One region of the Colwellia sp. PAMC 21821 genome, then DNA from elsewhere that is predicted to be linked to it. Evidence: predicted binding sites of a transcription regulator. Region 1 holds the regulator's gene; each other region holds the start of a gene.
The links. Region 1 encodes LexA, which represses DNA repair genes until DNA is damaged. Its sites were predicted from a motif close to TACTGTATNNNNATACAGTA; they were not measured.

Region 1 (3,291 bases):
TTTTATCTTAAAAGATGAAATTCAGCCACTGTGCTCTATTATGCTAATTAATAACTTAATGGTATTAAATACAACAAGGTAACAACACTGCAAAAATATACTTGTGAAAATAGAAGTAGTAAGTTTAAAGTTTGTTTATTTATTTTGATATTTTATTTATTTTACAAGCCAATTGGATTTATACCCATAGATCATTTTGAGCGGTTAGATCACTGTTCGCATCACCAGTATTCACTACGCCTTTTGGCTCCACAATCATAATTTTACATTCAGCCTTAGCGACGGGTTTATGTTCAACACCTTTAGGGATCACAAACATTTCGCCAGGCGATAAGGTGACAAGTCCATCTCGAAATTCAATAGTAAGAACGCCATCAATGACAATAAAAACCTCATCTGTTTCTGGATGGTCATGCCACACAAATTCACCTGCTACTTTCACTAATTTAAATTGATAATCATTCATTTCAGCGATAACACGCGGTGACCAATGCTCAGAAAATTGGCTAAACTTATCTTTAAAGTTGATTACTTTTGACTTCATCTTAGCTCCTAGGGCTTAATTTAAGCTTTTAATATTACATAATTCTCACGTTTGATAAACTACAAATTTTTCACTTAAATAAGAAAAGCTATTGTTTTAAAAGTGTTTTTAATTATTTGAAGTAAAATAAACAGAAAGTTATTATTAAAATTCACATTTAAATTTACAAAACTGCTCAATCTCTCCGCAATAATTTCTTGCGTTTCCATAAAGCCTGTATAGAATAACAGTAATACTGTGTAAAAACACAGGCTTACTCTTCAGTCGCTTAAGGAATAAAAATGCGCCCTTTAACACCTAGACAACAGCAGATATTTGATCTGATCAGAGCAAAAATTTCGGATACGGGTATGCCGCCAACTCGTGCCGAAATAGCGACTAACTTTGGGTTTAAATCGGCCAATGCAGCAGAAGAACATTTAAAAGCGCTAGCTAAGAAAGGCTATATTGAGATGTTACCTGGTACTTCTCGTGGCATTCGTCTTGCAGAAGAGTTTATTGAAGAAGATGGTTTACCCCTTATCGGCCGAGTCGCGGCAGGTGAGCCAATTTTGGCACAAGAACATGTTGAGCAGCATTATAAAATTGATGGCAGTTTATTTCATCCTCCGGCAGATTATTTATTGCGCGTTAATGGCGAGAGTATGAAAGATATCGGCATTTTAGATGGCGATTTGCTCGCTGTTCATCAAACCACTGACGTACAAAATGGCCAAGTTATTGTTGCTCGTGTTGAAGACGATGTTACGGTTAAGCGTTTTAAACGTGAAGGTAATGTGGTTTATTTACATGCTGAAAATGAAGATTTTTCGCCAATCAAAGTCGATTTAAAGTCACAACAATTTAACATTGAAGGCCTAGCTGTAGGGGTTATTCGCGCAGCAGATTGGATGTAAATAACCATGCGCCCACGGTAGATTTTTTGCGATTCACCTAATCCATATCACGCAGATTTAATGAGTGTTTTTTTTAAATAGCTTGTTTAAATCTGCATGTTCCTTTCGTTTAATCGTTTTTCTAGCACCAGATGTATTTTTGTCCTGAACAATTCTATTATTAGCCAATAAATAACGCTAGTAGCCTGTTTTTTATACAACTAATTCTGTGGTTGAATATTTATTATTCAGCACAACAAACACCCTCTGAACAAAAAATAAACATTGGATTAACCCCAGTGAAAATGGACGTATCACTCTGTTTAGGGTTATTACTCTATTGTATTTATTGGTTTTTATTTTACATGCTTTTGAAATTTTAAATTGACCCCGATCAAGTTTTAAGTAATTCTAGTCTAGAAAACGTACAAACATAACAATAGGGCGCAATTGACAGTAGTTGAATAATGCGTCACTTAAATAATAATAAATGTATGCGCAAAATAGTCGGCCTTCATCGTGAAGTCGTGTTGTTTTGCCTTAAAAGGGTGAAGGAGATGTCGAGTGAAAAGACGTAACCTAGGTTTGCTGTTGCTAGGGGGCTTGTTGTCGAGTTCGGTATGGGCAGATATGTCGCTGAACTTAACCAAAGGTGTTACGGAAGTTAGTAGAGACGTATACGATTTACATATGTTGGTTCTCTATATCTGTACAGCTATTGGTGTTGTGGTATTTGGTGCTATGTTTTGGTCTATGGTGTTTCACCGTAAATCAAAAGGCTTTAAACCAGCAACCTTCCATGAAAGCACAAAAGTAGAAATTCTCTGGACGGCTATTCCTGTCGTCATTCTAATCGCTATGGCTGTTCCTGCCACTACCACGCTCATTGATATGGAAAATAACGATGATGCAGATATAACTATTCAGGTAACCGGCTCTCAGTGGAAATGGCATTATAAATACTTTGATCAAGACCTTGAGTTTTATTCGGTACTTTCTACGCCACGTGACCAATACGAAAACCAAGATGGTACTTCAGCAGAGAAAGGTGAAAACTACCTGCTAGAAGTTGACCGTCCTTTAGTTATTCCAACCAATAAAAAAGTACGTTTTGTTATTACCTCTGATGATGTTATCCATGCTTGGTGGGTTCCAGCATTTGCTGTAAAACAAGATGCTAACCCTGGTTTTATTAACGAAGCTTGGACTAAGGTAGATGACCCTGGTGTTTATCGCGGCCAATGTGCTGAGCTATGTGGTAAAGATCATGGTTTTATGCCGATAGTTGTCGAAGTGAAATCTGAAGCTGATTACGCCATTTGGCTTAATGAACAGAAAGAGTTGAAGGCTAACGCGGCAGCTGCAGAAGCGGCATCGTTAAATGCTTCAGTTCCTTTAGAAGAATTGATGCAACTAGGTGAAACAACTTACACCGCATATTGTGCAGCGTGTCACCAAGTTAGTGGCCAAGGCTTACCACCAGCATTTCCAGCGCTTAAAGGTAGTGCTGTTGCGACAACAGGTCCTGCTAGCGAGCACATAGATATTGTTTTCAATGGTAAAGCTGGCACCGGCATGCAAGGTTATGGCAAGCAACTGAGCTTAAAAGAAATCGCAGCTGTTGTGACTTATGAGCGTAATGCTTGGGGTAATAATACCGGTGAAGCTGTTCAAGCTGCCGATGTTCAAGCAGCTTCTGGTAGTGCAGCGGCAGGTATTATAGATACTGTTGAAGCAGCGGTTGAAAATGTTACTGAGACAGTTACAGAAGTTGTGGCTGATATTATCCCTGCAGAAGATTTATCAAAGGTTTATAGCCAAGATGAATTGATGACGATGGGTGAAGAAGTCTACATGACTGCTTGTGCTGCT
Region 2 (3,291 bases), 650 kb from region 1:
TGATTAAATATGAAAGAGATAGCTTTTGTTATGCCTGTTATGCCTGTTATGCCTGTTATGCAAGAGGAAGGTTACGACCATTTCAGGTCAGGTTGGTGTTCTTGCATCCAACTTTTGGCGTTTTGATATTCAGGGCAATATACGGCAACTAGTTGCCAAAATTTTGTCGAATGGTCCATGTGTTTGATATGACATAACTCATGGATGATGACATAGTCAACCACCCAGGTTGGCAGCATTTTCAATAAGTAATTAAAGCTTAATTCGCTACGACTATTACAACTTCCCCAGCGTGCTTTATATTTTCTCACTTTAAACGATGACGCATATAGCGACATTTTATTAGAAAAACCTATAAGATTTTGCTGAATATAATCTTCAACATGCGCTTTAAACCAGCCTTCAATTTGCGTTTTAATTTTCGTTACCGTAAGTTCTGAGTGCAAACTGTATGATGCATAACGAGCATTGAGCACCACGGTTAAGCTTTGATCCTGCTTATTATGAATAACATTTTGTGGCCCGTAAGCAATGACAATATTATGCGGCAAACCATCAATATAGATTGATGGTTTGTTATGAGCATTCTCGTTGCTAAGTTGTTGAGTAAAAGTAGGGTTTAATAAGGTATGGTGCTGTTGTTCTGCAACCTTTTGTTTTAGCCACAACAATTTAGATTGTATAAGGCTTTCAACGTACGCTGTTTTGACAAACTTTGGTGCCCTAACAATAATTTGTGCATTGCTTACTTGCAAGGCAATAGTTTTTCTCCGCGCGCTTCGTATTAGCTGATATTCCAAAACACCACCATAAAAAATTAACCAATAACAAATGAAAAAAACAACCTCGATTAGGGATAAACAAGGTTAAACACTAGCTAACTTTTCGCTGACCAGCATCTAAATATAAGCTTAAGCTACCACAGGTTTAGTTTTACTACTTGCTTTAGCGCTAGGCGATTTGGCCTTTTTTACTTTCTCAGTTGTATTCACACTGTCGGCTTCAACAACCTCATCGGCCACTTCTGCTTTAGTCTTTTTCGGGCTACTAACAACGGCTTTAGTGTTCGTTGCTTTAGCTTTTTTAGCTTGTAAAGCTACCAGCACGTCATCACGATTTTGGGCTAAATAAACACTGAGTTCTTCACGAATACTTTCAGAAAGCTCGACAGGTGCTTGTTCAAACATTTCAGATAAATTATCTGCCATATCGAGCATTTTATCATATTCGTCTGCGGCTTTTTTATCCATGAATGTTTCTACCTCCACACCTTGTCTTATGACGACAAATCGACTCTCTACTGCCATTGTTATCCCTTATTTACTATTTACCAAATTCAATTCGTTACTGCCCAACTAAAAGCAGACCTATTCTAATTTCTAAGCTCTAAGCTCTAAATTATAAAAGTATGCCAATTCAGGCCAGTAAAGACTGTACATATTACCAGTATCATACCCTGATTTTATAAAATTACCAGAAAATGTTAGCTGCCAACATAAATTTCATGTGTTCCATCTTACGATATATAACATGTCTATACGATAATGTTTCAAAGTTCACCCATAGATGTAAGAGTTAATGTCATCAAACCGGTTTACTATAAAAATTTTATGTTATAAAAACAAAATATTACCATAGGTACTAGCCACTATTGCTAGTGATTAACTTTTACATTCAGTCCGCTCTTCTTTACAACTTTTTATCGCGAATACGTCACTATTAAAAGTGTACACAGCGTAAATAAATTTTTAATTGTATACGGAGAGCCAAATGAACACATTCAAATTATTCACTACTACCGCGATCACCTGTTCAGTTTTATCAATTGTCAGTTTTAATAGCTATGCCATGGATAAATATATTGAAACAGCCCTTATTGACGTCTGTAAATCTACATTAACTAATAACGTTAATCAGTTTCAAAAAACAGCTGACTCTTATAATTTACGAAACAAAATACTCGCAATGAAGGTGATGTGTAACGGCGAAGATATTATCAGTTTCGCACAAAAACACGGCGCAAATAAAACCGCGGCACGCTTACAACGCAGTGTTATCGGTAACGTTAAGATAATTGATGTCGCTAAAATTGAAAAGATACAGGTTAATTTTCAGTTGTAAAAATTAAGGAGGTTGGTATTAAAATTAATAATGTAACACCGCAGATGCTCAATTTTCAGCTGGGCACCTGTGATGTTATTTTTTATAACTTATGGCATTAAACTTAGTAACTACTTACTTTAATTCTTTAACCCTAAAAGTACGGCCTTTTAGCTTGCCATGCGTTAACTTGTTTAACGCTTTTCTCGCTACCGATTTTTCTACCGCTACATATGCCCAATTAGCGCCTAATTGAATTTTACCCACTTGTTCAAATGTTATGCCATTTTCACCCGTAAGTGCACCAACAATATCGCCTGGTCTGACTTTTTGTTTTTTACCACCATCGATCTGAATCGTGGTCATTTTTGGCGTAAATACATTTCGCTCTAAAGCTTCACTACTCGGTAACTCTTCACCTTCAATAGTTCGCTCTAAATAATCTTCCAATAAGCCAATTTTATAGCTATCTTTTTTATTAAATAATGAAAATGCATAACCTGTGCTGCCTGCACGACCGGTGCGACCTATGCGGTGTATATGCACTTCACTGTCATGCGCAATATGGTAATTAAATACCGCATCAAGCGCTTCAATATCTAAACCACGGGCGGCAACATCAGTAGCAACCAGTATTGAGGCGCTTTTGTTAGAAAAGCGCACTAATGTTTGATCACGATCTCTTTGTTCCAAATCACCATGCAATGCTACGACACCAAAACCATAAGCAGCCAATTTATTCGCCACATTCTGCGTTTCTATTTTGGTATTACAAAAGATTACACTCGACTCGGGTTGATGAGTTAGTAGCAGTAATCGGATAGCGGTTAGGCGATCTTCATCATTTTCTACCTGATAAAAGTGCTGTGAAATAGTGCTACTTTCATGGCTTGACTCTACTTTAATCACAGCAGGTGTTTGCAAATAACTATTCGCTATTTTTTGAATTTGTTGCGGGAACGTAGCGCTAAATAATAACGTTTGTCGTTGCTTTGGCATTTTAGCAACGATGTTATCTAAAGCTGCCTGAAACCCCATATCCAGCATGCGGTCAGCTTCATCTAAAACCAGGGTGTCCACGTGTTCTAATGATAAAGTCCCACGGCCTAAATGATCTTCTATTCGCCCTGGTGTGCCAACAATAATATGCGCGCCATGCTCCAATGAACCTACTTGTGGTCCAAACGGTGT
Region 3 (3,291 bases), 1.1 Mb from region 1:
TTTTGCCTAAAATATCAAAATATATTCATAATGACCTGATATAAGTTATATATAGCTTTTGCCAGGCACATAAAACAACGTGTTTAGCCTAATACTGGCACTCTATTAAACGTAAAAAAGCACCCGAAGGTGCCTTTGTAAAAAACAAGCTAAGTCGTTAGCTTGGAAAGTCTAGGCCAAAATGTAGATAAGCTCGACTAGTGGCAATTCGCCCCCGCGGTGTTCGCTGTAGAAAGCCTTGCTGGATTAAAAAAGGCTCAATTACATCTTCAATCGTTTCACGTTCTTCACCAATGGCAGCGGCAACATTATCTAGGCCAACGGGACCACCGCCGAATTTATTAATTATCGCTTCAAGTAATTTACGGTCCATTAAATCGAAACCTTCATTATCGACTTCTAGCATATCTAAAGCACTAGCAGCCGTTGCTTTACTGACAATACCGTCGGTTTTCACGTCAGCGTAATCTCTGACTCGTCGTAATAGTCGATTAGCAATACGTGGTGTACCACGGGAGCGCCTTGCTACTTCAAATGCCCCCGCTTGAGCAATTTCTAAATTTAAAAAATGGGCTGAACGCATCACAATTTCAGTTAACTCTTGCGTGTTATAAAATTCTAACCGTTGAACTATGCCAAATCGATCGCGAAGTGGTGATGTTAGCGATCCAGCGCGAGTAGTTGCGCCAATTAAAGTAAAGGCGGGTAAATCAAGCTTTATGGAGCGTGCTGCAGGCCCCTCACCTATCATAATATCTAGCTGATAGTCTTCCATAGCAGGATAGAGAATCTCTTCTACTACCGGACTTAAGCGATGAATTTCATCAATAAACAAAACGTCATTTTCTTCAAGGTTCGTCAGTAATGCCGCTAAGTCGCCAGCTTTTTCCAACACAGGTCCTGAGGTTGTACGAATGCTTACACCCATTTCATTAGCCACTATGTTGGCTAAAGTCGTTTTACCTAAACCTGGCGGGCCAAATATTAATAAATGATCCAGCGGCTCTTGTCTTTTCAATGCAGCAGCTATGAAAATATTCATTTGAGACTTTACATGTTCCTGCCCAGTATAATCTGACAGCATTTTTGGCCGAATAGCTCGGTCAACCGTTTCATCTTCACGGCTAGCTATTGGTTCAATTAATCGATCTGCTTCTATCATGTATTACTCTTTGGAAAATTACGGCTTTACACGCTAAACGGTACTATTTACAAATAAATTACCGTCATATGACTTAAATTAGTTTAGCTTAATTTGAATTAGCTTAATCTATAACATCGCTTTTAAAGCATTGCGGATCAAGTCTTCGCTACTTTTATCAGCTTCAAATACTGACTTCACCGCTTTATCTGCTTGTTGTTGACTATACCCTAAAGACACTAGAGCGTTAATAGCATCACCTCGGTTATCGCTAACAAACGCATTGGCTTGGTTAACATCTGTAGGCATCATACGAACGAGTGCATCACTACTGTCAGTTTGCCAATCTTTTAATCTGTCACGCATTTCAATCAACAAACGCTCTGCTGTTTTCTTGCCAACACCCGGAATTTTCACAATCGTGGTTAAGTCGTCATGGATGACACAACTGACAAATTGATCGGCAGACATGCCGGATAAAATAGCTAAGCCTAGTTTTGGTCCAACACCATTAACTTTGATCAATAAGCGAAACAGTCTTCGTTCCACTTTATTAGCGAAACCATAGAGTAGTTGTGCATCTTCACGAACAACAAAATGGGTATATAAGGTTGCTTCTTGGTTAACTTCGCCTAGCGCATAAATGCTGGTCATTGGCATGGTTACTTCATAGCCAACTCCATGACACTCGATTAAAATTTCGGGAGCCATTTTTTCTATTAATATGCCACGTAAACGTCCAATCACGGCTTAACCTTTTTACTTGATATGATATATGAGGTCACCATACCACTAGATATTTATACAGTAAAGTTTAAGCCATGAATTATTTGAATCAAGGTGGAATTTTCAACAAGGTAAAGGCAATTAACCTCTAACGTAACCGTCCTCGCACGGTTTTACTGGCTTGGCCTGATAATTTACTGATCGAATCATGGCTATGCGCATGACAAAGTGCGACGGCTAATGCATCTGCCGCATCTGCTTGTGGCGTGCCTGGTAATTTCAAAATAGTTTTTACCATATGCTGCACTTGCGTTTTATCTGCCGCGCCGGTACCCACAACTGATTGCTTAATTTGTCTGGCCGAGTATTCTGCTATTGTTAAACCATTATTAGTGGCCGCAACAATTGCTGCGCCTCGGGCTTGCCCTAGCTTTAACGCTGAGTCAGGATTTTTCGCCATAAACACTTGTTCAATAGCAAACATGTCCGGCTGAAATTGTAAGATAATCTCACTCACGCCAGCAAAAATGGTTTGCAAACGCATGCCTAAATCTTCACCTGCAGCCGTTGCTTTAATGCAGCCGCTGCCTAAATAAATGAAATTTCGACCCTGCTGTTTAATAACACCGTAGCCCGTTAAACGTGAACCAGGATCTATGCCTAAAATAATACTCACTACAAAGTACCTTTAATAATTATTTAAGAGCAATTGAAAAAAAACGCACGAATAAAGCCTAAGTAGCATTCATTCGTGCGTTTTAACTGTTTTTAATATTAAGTGTTCAATCAATATTAAAAATTCTGAAACGAAAGTTATTCTGCTTTTTCGTCAGTATCAGTTTCTTTTTCTAAACAAGCAATGCCTAATTCTTTCAGCTGTGCAGGGTTTGCATGGCCTGGCGCATTAGTTAAAGGACAAGCAGCGGTCGTTGTTTTCGGGAATGCCATAACATCACGAATTGAACTTGCACCTGTCATCAACATCACTAACCGGTCTAAACCAAACGCTAAACCTGCATGAGGAGGCGCGCCATATTGTAATGCTTCGAGTAAGAAACCAAATTTCTCTTGTGCTTCTTCATCACTAATACCCAAAATACGGAATACGGCTGCTTGCATATCTTGATTATGAATTCGTACAGAGCCACCGCCTAATTCACAGCCATTAAGTACCATGTCGTAAGCATCAGATAACGCGCCTACTGGGTTAGCTTCTAATTCAGCCGCCGTTAAGTTAGTCGGAGCGGTAAACGGATGATGAATAGCATGCATGTGTCCATCTGCTTCTTCAAACATTGGGAAATCAACAACCCACAATGGTTTCCACTCACCTTCTAATAATTCAAGGTCTTCACCAATTTTAAGGCGCAGTGCACCTAATGATTCAGTCACTACGTTATAAGTGTCTGAGCCAAAGAAAATAA

Region 2: A3Q33_RS11845 (YebG family protein) is a predicted target of LexA. The motif match lies at 1,430-1,449, and genes of this name have one in related genera.
Region 3: ruvA (Holliday junction branch migration protein RuvA) is a predicted target of LexA. The motif match lies at 1,932-1,951, and genes of this name have one in related genera.

The regions. Positions count from the first base shown of each region.
Region 1 is NZ_CP014943.1:2,115,967-2,119,257, forward strand. It holds gene A3Q33_RS08920 (cupin domain-containing protein) at 179-544, opposite strand; gene lexA (transcriptional repressor LexA) at 826-1,440, shown strand; gene coxB (cytochrome c oxidase subunit II) at 1,984-3,291, shown strand, end outside.
Region 2 is NZ_CP014943.1:2,769,849-2,773,139, reverse strand. It holds gene A3Q33_RS11850 (M48 family metallopeptidase) at 72-800, opposite strand; gene A3Q33_RS11845 (YebG family protein) at 912-1,307, opposite strand; gene A3Q33_RS11840 (DUF3718 domain-containing protein) at 1,771-2,121, shown strand; gene dbpA (ATP-dependent RNA helicase DbpA) at 2,236-3,291, opposite strand, start outside.
Region 3 is NZ_CP014943.1:3,213,569-3,216,859, reverse strand. It holds gene ruvB (Holliday junction branch migration DNA helicase RuvB) at 158-1,162, opposite strand; gene ruvA (Holliday junction branch migration protein RuvA) at 1,271-1,888, opposite strand; gene ruvC (crossover junction endodeoxyribonuclease RuvC) at 2,016-2,543, opposite strand; gene aspS (aspartate--tRNA ligase) at 2,681-3,291, opposite strand, start outside.